Regions from separate parts of the Gallibacterium faecale genome, predicted to be linked through region 1. Evidence: riboswitches for the same ligand, from Rfam matches in the RefSeq annotation. Region 1 holds a riboswitch; the other holds the start of a gene.

The links. A riboswitch is a leader RNA that binds a small molecule or an ion and turns the genes downstream of it on or off. The one in region 1 is predicted to bind thiamine pyrophosphate.
Region 2: linked by a shared signal. The riboswitch ahead of PF272_RS12420 (ABC transporter ATP-binding protein) and the one ahead of thiB (thiamine ABC transporter substrate binding subunit) in region 1 are both predicted to bind thiamine pyrophosphate.

What each region holds. Positions count from the first base shown of each region.
Region 1 is NZ_JAQIBB010000053.1:15,864-20,356, reverse strand. Features, by position in the region: gene brnQ (branched-chain amino acid transport system II carrier protein) at 1-436, shown strand, start outside; gene PF272_RS05300 (AEC family transporter) at 666-878, shown strand; gene PF272_RS05295 (AEC family transporter) at 1,025-1,621, shown strand; TPP riboswitch at 1,662-1,770, shown strand; gene thiB (thiamine ABC transporter substrate binding subunit) at 1,820-2,815, shown strand; gene thiP (thiamine/thiamine pyrophosphate ABC transporter permease) at 2,824-4,410, shown strand; gene thiQ (thiamine ABC transporter ATP-binding protein) at 4,403-4,493, shown strand, end outside.
Region 2 is NZ_JAQIBB010000123.1:26,829-31,321, reverse strand. Features, by position in the region: gene idnO (gluconate 5-dehydrogenase) at 1-124, shown strand, start outside; gene PF272_RS12430 (basic amino acid/polyamine antiporter) at 179-1,597, opposite strand; gene PF272_RS12425 (homocysteine S-methyltransferase family protein) at 1,608-2,501, opposite strand; TPP riboswitch at 2,652-2,743, shown strand; gene PF272_RS12420 (ABC transporter ATP-binding protein) at 2,832-3,560, shown strand; gene PF272_RS12415 (ABC transporter permease) at 3,564-4,319, shown strand; gene tenA (thiaminase II) at 4,336-4,493, shown strand, end outside.

The DNA.
Region 1 (4,493 bases):
AACCACATTAGTCGGTGTAACCAGTGCGTGTGCGGATTATTTTTCACGTTTCTATCACCGCTTAAATTACCCGTTCTTTGTGATTTTATTTACTATTGCAACCATTATTATTTCAGAAACTGGATTAGATACCTTATTAAGAGTCACAATTCCAGCATTATTACTGATCTATCCAGTTGCTATTATGTTGGTAGTATTACAGTTGTTACGTAAGAAATTGCCAGTAATCAGCTGGAGTTATAACGCGACTATCGCTTTAACTACGCTGTTTAGTTTATGTGATAGCTTAAAAAATATGGGAATTTTACCAGAAAGTGTTGAAACGATTTTAAAACGCTTCCCATTCTATCAAGAAGGCTTAACTTGGTTGATTCCTGTGTTAGTGATGTTAATCCTGACAATTATTGTTGGGAAATTAAGCGGTAAAAAAGCGTAATGATAATAAAGACGACCTAAAGTAATTTAGGTTGTGAGTGATTTAAGATAATAATTATTTAACTAATCGTTATTTTCCAATTCAAGCTGCATTTCGATAGTGATAACATAAGTAACTATCTAAGTTAAGAGATGCAGCTTTTATCTTCTTTCTATCTATCTCTTTTCTTTTTTTTTAAAATTTTTCTAGCATATTAATTTTAACAATGTATTAACAAGGAAATATCATAATGGATGGCTTCCTTAGTTCTATTTCATTCTCGGTTAGTGTTACCTTACCCAATATCTTGATGTTATTTTTGGGGATCTATTTACGCCGTATCGGTATGATTAATGATCAATTTTGCCAACAAGGTTCAAAGTTGGTTTTTAATATTACTTTGCCAGCATTATTGTTTTTAAGTATTGTGCAACACCCAACAGATTATGGCGCTCAATTATAAATTATTGTGGCAGGGTATGTTGGCTGTTTAATTACGTTTCTTTTAGCAGAGTTGTTTGCGGCTCGTTATGTGGCGGATATACGAGAAAGAGGGACTTTTGTTCAAGGTGTTTTCCGAGGTAACACAGGGATTATTGGTCTATCATTATGTGCGAATGCCTATGGTACAGAGGGAATTGCTTCCGCTTCGGTTTATACTGCATTGATTACATCCTCTATAATATTTTAGCTGTAATTACCTTAAGCCGTTCACTTTCAACAACAGGCAAACCAAGTGTATTACATATTGCGAAACAAATTGCGAAGAATCCATTAATTTTGTCTATCGTTGTGGCATTAATTATCAGCAAGTTTGGCTTTTCAATTCCAAACTCATTAATGAGTACAGGCGATTATTTATCGCGAATGACGCTACCTCTAGCGTTACTTTGTACTGGCGCTAGCTTAGATTTTAAAGGCTTAGATCCCTCATCAAAATTAGCTTTTCAGTCCAGTATCGGACGTATTTTAATTGCGCCTTTTATTCTGGTGATTGTCGCTCGTCTATTTGGGCTAACAGGTATTGGTTTAGGTGTAATCTTCTTAATGTCAGCAACGCCAGTTGCAGCAGCAAGTTATCCAATGGTACGCAGTATGGGCGGTAATGCGAAAACAGCGGCGAATATTATTGGGATTACAACATTGGGTTCTATTGTTAGTTCAGCGATTGGTATTGTGATTCTTAAACAATTAAATTGGATGTAATTTTTATTGTGTAATCCATACTGATCTCGTATAGTAATGCCCGTTCTCAACGGGGTGCACCATTAAGCATAATAATTATGGAGCTGAGATAATACCCGTCGAACCTGAACTGATTAGTCGCAGCGGAGGGATTTGAGAAGCATCAAGCTATTCAAAATCCTGTTCATTGCAGTTATGTTATGGAATAGGAAACCAATTATGTTAAAAAAAGTTATCTTTGCCAGTGCTTTAACTGTAAGCACTGTTTCATTTGCCGCACCAACTACCTTAAATGTTTATACCTACGATTCTTTCTCTTCTGAATGGGGACCAGGTCCAAAGTTAGAACAACTTTTTGAAAAACAATGCCAATGTGATCTGAAATTTGTTGCTTTTGATAGTAGTGTCACTATGTTTAATCGCTTACGTTTAGAAGGGAAGAACAGTAAAGCGGATATTGCATTAGGTCTAGACCAAAGTTTATTAGAAGCGGCAGAACAATCTAAATTATTTGCAGCGACTTCAGTAGATACGTCTAGTTTAAAACTCCCGATGCAGTGGACAAGTAATACCTATATTCCGTATGACTTTGGTAGCTATGCTTTTATTTATGACAAAACAAAATTAACAACACCACCAACAACGTTAAAAGAGTTAGTCGAAAGAAAAGATTTACGGGTGATTTATCAAGATCCACGTACCAGTTCCGTAGGGCGTGGCTTATTGCTTTGGATGAATCAAGTGTATCCACAAGATCAAGTCGCTCAAGCTTGGCAGCAACTTGCTCAGCATACTGTAACTGTGGGGAAAGGTTGGAGTGATACATACGGCGCTTTCTTAAAAGGGGAAGGAGATTTGGTATTGAGTTATCGTACTTCACCTTTATACCATCTATTAAATGAACAAAATGATCATTATGCTGCAACAGTATTTAGTGAAGGAAACATCTTACAAATTGAAGTGGCGGCCAAATTAAAAGCAAGTAAACAGGCGAAATTGGCGGATCAATTCCTACAATTCTTAATTAGTCCGGAAGCACAAAAAATTATTAGCCAAAGTAATGTGATGTTTGCAGTAACTGATTCGCCGATTGAGTCTCATTATGATCAATTACGCCAACAACTATTATCTGAAAAAACGATTGATACTTCGAAAATAACACACCAACAAACGAAAGCTTGGCTAGAGACTTGGCAAAATGCTTTATCTAAATAATGAAGTTCGTGCGTTGGCTTAGGCAATCTTCCTACCTATTATCGGGATTTAGTGTTTTATGTGTGCTTGCTGCCATTTATGGCGGCAGCCTTTGGCAATTATTGCAACAAAATGCTTTATCTCAATGGGTAGGTTTATTGACCAATGAATATTTACACCAAGTCATCTATTTTAGTTTTTATCAGGCAGGGTTATCTGCATTTTTATCGGTTATTTTAGGATTACTTGTTGCTAGAGCCTTATTTTACTTGGAGTTTTCTGGCAAAAATATTCTACTAAAAATCTTTTCACTCACTTATGTGTTACCTGCATTAGTAGCAGTATTTGGCATTTTAGGAATTTATGGGTTTAATGGTTGGATTAACCAAGTTTTACGCCTGTTTCAATTACAATTACCTGATATTTATGGCTTAACAGGAATTCTATTAGCTCATTTATTTTTTAATATTCCGTTAAGTGCTAAGGTATTACATCAACGTTTACAACAACTTTCTCCTGCCCAATTTAAACTGGCCGCACAATTAAATCTACGTGGCTGGCATTTTTTCCGTTGGGTAGAGTTACCTTTTTTACGCCCAATCTGTTTCAGTTTATTTGGCTTAATCTTTTTGCTCTGTTTTACCAGTTTTACAATCGTGTTAACGCTAGGTGGTGGACCAAAATATACCACCTTAGAAGTGGCGATTTATCAAGCAATTACCTTTGATTTTGAGATTGAAACTGCGGCGTTATTAGCTATTTTGCAGTTTGTATTCTGTTTTTTGTTATTTACGATTAATAGCCGTTTTGCTCGTTATCAACAGATGGGGAATGTCAGTGAACAACAATGGCGAGTGCCGTTATCTCGCTGGCAGCGCCTGTGGCATGGATTAGTGCTACTGATAGCGGCGTTATTTATTGTTAGTCCATTATTAGAAACCTTGATAGCTGGATTAAACGCTCGTCAATTCTGGCAGCAATTACTGCAAGCTGAATTATGGCAAGCGATCATGTTTTCGCTGTTATTAGCTCCTACTGCGGCGACATTTTGTATTATGTTAGCAGTGGCTTTATTACTAACGACTCGGCAGCTTTATTGGCGAGGGCAACAAACAACTAGCCAACTCTTATTAAACATAGGCACGATTATTCTGGCGATACCAACATTAGTGTTAGCAACGGGATTATTTTTATTGTTAGGGCAAATTGATGCCAATATTGTGGTGTTATTTTTATTAGTGGCATTATGTAATGCATTTGTGGCGATGCCTTTTGCTTTACAGCTATTAACGCCAGCGTTTTATCATAATATGACCAACTATCACCGCCTTTGTTTATCACTGAATCTTCGCGGTTGGCAACGTTGGCGAATTGTCGAAAAAGCAACTTTGTTAAAACCTTTACGCGCTGCGTTTGCATTAGCTGCAGCGATTTCTTTGGGAGATTTTACGGCTATTGCGTTATTTGGTAGTGATAGCTTTACCTCTTTGCCATTATTACTGTATCGGCAGTTAGGGCATTATCAAAGTGATGGTGCGGCTGTGACGGCAATGGTGCTGTTATTGTTTTATTTCTTTATTTTCTTATTTACGGAACAGAATAAACAAAATGATTAAGCTGAAACAGGTGCAATATGCATATCCACCGATGACAATGATGTTTGATTTAACGCTGCAAGCAGGGGAGAAAGCGGCGGTTA
Region 2 (4,493 bases), on a different contig from region 1:
TGCTAATCGTTGGGGGGATCCTGATGAATTAATTGGCGCAGCAGTATTTCTTTCTTCAAAAGCCTCTGATTTTGTCAATGGCCATCTGTTGTTTGTTGATGGTGGTATGTTAGCAGCGGTCTAAGGGTTATTTTATCTATAAAAATGTCACTATCTAAATGAAGTGACATTTTTGTAGTTAGAACGCAATTTGTTGCAAAAATGCTGGGATAGCTAGGATGATTAATAGTAACAATACTATCTTTTCATACCCTCGTAATTGCCATTTACCTGAGAATTTGCGTTGTGAATATAAAAATAGTAATACGCCTGGTAAATAAAGGAGAACAGAGAGTAGTAAGTATTCAATTCCAGCAGCGTAAACAATCCATGTCGCGTAGAGAGTAGCGATACCTCCAACAAGTTTATAGCGCCAATGAAGGTTGTGTTGTAGTGCATATTTTAATAAGAAGCCACCGACCAATAGATAAGGGATTAATATCATTGAGGTGGAAATTAGCAGAAGTGTTTCGTAGCTGTTTCCCGTTTTCCAAACTAAAAATAAACAGAGTTGTACGGTGAGTGTTGTAAATAGTAGGGAAAAGTGAGGCACATTATGTTGATTTAGTTTAGTAAATGAAGGCGGAAAGACACCATTTTTAGCCCCTAAATGTGGGATTTCAGTAGCATATAATGTCCAACTTAAATAAGAGGATAAAACAGAAACAATTAAACAAAAGGTGATTAGCACTTTTCCCCAATTACCCACCATTGAAGTAAGGATGCCTGCCATTGATGGATTCGGCATTTCTGCGATTTCTGCACGAGGTAAGATACCTTGAGAAAGTAACGTAATTGCGACATACATTAATAGGGTAATCACGACACCGATAACTGTTGCTCGACCGATATCACTTCTTCGTTGCGCGTGTTTAGATAAAACGGCTGCACCTTCAATACCTGTAAAAACCCATAAGGTAATTAACATCGTATTCTTAACTTGATCAATTAAGGTAGCAGGTTGTTGGTCATCAGTGATGATGCCTTGTCCTTGCCAATCAGCAAAAAAACGTTGGCTGTCAAAGAAGTAAATGGCTAATCCAATAAAGAGCAGTAATGGAAAAACCTTAACGATAGTTGCAATTAAATTCACACCAGCAGCTTCTTTAATTCCTTTGGCGACTAAAGCATAGACTAACCAAGCGATACAAGAAGCACCAATAAATGACCATAAAGTATTACCTTTACCAAAAATAAGAATGTCAGACTGATCAGTAAATGTACCTAATGCTTCAAAGGCAACCACGAGATAACCAACAATTCCAATCGTGGTACAAAGCCAGTATCCCCAAGCAGAGAGAAAACCCATTAATTCGCCGAATCCTGCTCGAGCATAGCCATAGACACCACCATCTAATTCAGGACGTAAAGACGCTAAACAAGCAAATGAAAGGCCTAAGAAAATAATACCCACACCAGTAATTAGCCAACCAATTAATAAGGCTTGGGAACCTGCAACAGCAGCCATATTTTGCGGTAAGCTGAAAATACCAGAACCGATCATAGAACTAATCACTAATGCAGTTAATGCAGAAAGTCCGATTTTTGCTGTTGTCATACTATCTCCATTAACGTAAGTGTTGGGCAAGTTGTGCAATATGTTCAGGACCAATACCACAACAACCACCAATGACATTAGCGCCAATAGCCCGCCATTTCTTAGCCCAAAATAGATAGTTTTCTGGGGTACTATCTTGACGAATTTCATCAATCGCTTCGTTAGCCGCTTGCATCTCTTCTGGTTGTGGCTCAAAGGCGTTGGCATAAACACCAAGATTAACTGGGTATGGTTGTTGATCGATAACTGTTTTTGCTTGGCGTAATGCAGCTTCCATAACTTCAATTTGGCTACAATTAAACGAAATCGTGGTCGCTTTTAATGCTAAGGCTTGTTTTACTGCATCTACAACTAATTCTCCAGAACGTAATTTAGGTTCGGTTTGCATAGCGGAATCATCTAAAGTAAAAGAGCTCCAGAATGGACGAGGATCATCGCCTAATAATTTGCGCCAAGTCTGCATTTCAATAATGCTGCTTTGTGTTTCGGCTAACCAAATATCAACATAGGGAGATAACCCTTGAATTAATGGCTTCGCAAGCGTTTCTGCCTGTTCTGGATTAAATAGATCGGGATGATAAGAGCCAAATAGAGGTGGTAATGAGCCAGCGATTAATACAGATTTGCCACTTTGTTGTACGGCTTGTTGTGCTATTTTTCCTGCCCGAGCGGCAAGTTGTTCACCTTGTTGATAAAAACGTTCTCCAATATGGAAAGGCACAACCGCATAGCTATTGGTTGTAATCACATTAGCACCAGCGTTGATATAGTCTACATGAACATCACGGACAATATCTGGTGTTTCCATTAACGCTAAGGCAGACCATTCTGGTTGACGAAAAGGTGCATTACGGCGATGCAATTCACGACCCATACCGCCATCAAGAATTATTAAAGATTGCATAAATTGTTCCTAAAAAATCAAAAAGGCTGCTAAATTAGCATAGGTATTAGAGATTACAAGTAAATTAAATTGATTAGATATAATCTAAAGTTATATTCTGTTTTTCCTCTATTTTAAGTTGTATTTTCTAAAGTTTCCTTGTACATTAAACAGCGTTAGTCGGGGTGCTGCTGAGCAGCTGAGATAATACCCGTGAACCTGATACAGTTAACACTGACGTAGGAAACTAATTATGCAAACAGTTCAAATATCTTCATTTATTTCTATTTTTCTTACCCATTCTATTTTCTTTGTGTGTAATCTAGATCGTTGTTAATTGTGGATCTAGCGATGAACGCAGTGCAAATTCGCCACTTAAACCTCGCTTTTGATAAGAAAGCGTTGTTTGTTGATTTTAATTTTTGTTTGAAGCAAGGCGACTGGACAGCAATTTTAGGGCGTTCTGGGGTAGGTAAATCTACCTTATTGCGTGTGATTGCTGGTTTAGAGCAAGATTCAATTCAATCAGGTGAAATTGTTTTTCAACAGACAGACAAACAAACACAACAAGTTGCTTTTATGGCACAAAATGATGGGTTGTTTCCTTGGTTATCGGTGATTGAGAATGTGCAATTAATCCAGCATTTACAGGGACGCAAAAATAAAGCCAGTTATGCACAAGCGGAAACACTGCTGCAAGCAGTCAATATGTTGGAATATCGAGATAAGGCGTGTTATCAGCTTTCTGGAGGGCAACGCCAACGAGTTGCCTTAGCGAGAACATTAATGCAGTCAGCCGAAATTGTATTAATGGATGAGCCTTTTTCAGCGTTAGATGTAGTGACTCGATTACAACTGCAAACCTTATCCCGTCAATTATTAGCAAACAAAACGGTACTATTGATTACCCATGATCCGCAAGAAGCATTAATGCTTTGTGATCAGATTTTTGTGTTGCAAAAGCAGTCAGGACAAGTGGTATTAACGCCGCCAATTACGCCAACAATACGTTCTCCAGAACAAGCAGAATTTTGGCAATTACATCAACACTTATTATGCCAATTACAGCAAGGAGAATGATAAATGCAGCATTTTTCTTCTTTGATTAAATCGCTTTTATTGTCCTGTTCACTTTTGTTGTTATGGCAAGCCACAGTGGTTGTTTTTGATTTACCCCACTATATGTTACCCAAACCAATTGATGTATTGGATCAACTGCAATCAAAAACTGCCTTACTATTGGCACATATTCAAGTGACTTTATTGGAAATTTTATTAGGGCTTTGCTTAGGTTTTTTATTAGGGTTACTTTCCGCTTTATTGCTCTCCTTGTCTAATTGGCTTTCCTCTTTGTTATTACCTTTATTAATTGTTTCTCAAGCGATTCCAGTATTTGCGATTGCCCCTTTATTAGTGCTTTGGTTTGGTTACGGAATGGCTTCAAAAATCGCAATGACGATTTTGATTATTTATTTTCCAGTGACAGCAGCTTGTTATGACGGTTTACGCAATACGCCAACAACCTGGTTAGAACTCAGTAAAACCATGAGTGCCACGCCATTACAAATTTTATGGCGAGTACGTTTGCCGGCGGCATTACCTTCATTAGCATCTGGATTACGAATTGCCGTCACCATAGCACCGATTGGTGCCGTGATTGGCGAATGGGTAGGTTCTAATCAAGGTTTGGGCTATTTAATGTTACACGCCAATGCTCGAATGCAGGTGGATTTAATGTTTGCAGCGTTGTTTGTGTTGATGTTTATCACATTACTGTTCTTTTTCTTAACCGACAAATTGTTGCGTTACTTTCTCCCTTGGGCAAACCAATTACGTTAATTATTGTGAGGAAATTATGTCGATTACCCAGCAACTAATACAAAATGCCGCACCTTATTGGCAAGATTATGTTGAACATCGTTTTGTGCAACAACTGGCAACAGGAACATTAGCTAAACCATGTTTTCAACATTATCTTAAACAAGATTACCATTATTTGTTGCATTACAGCCG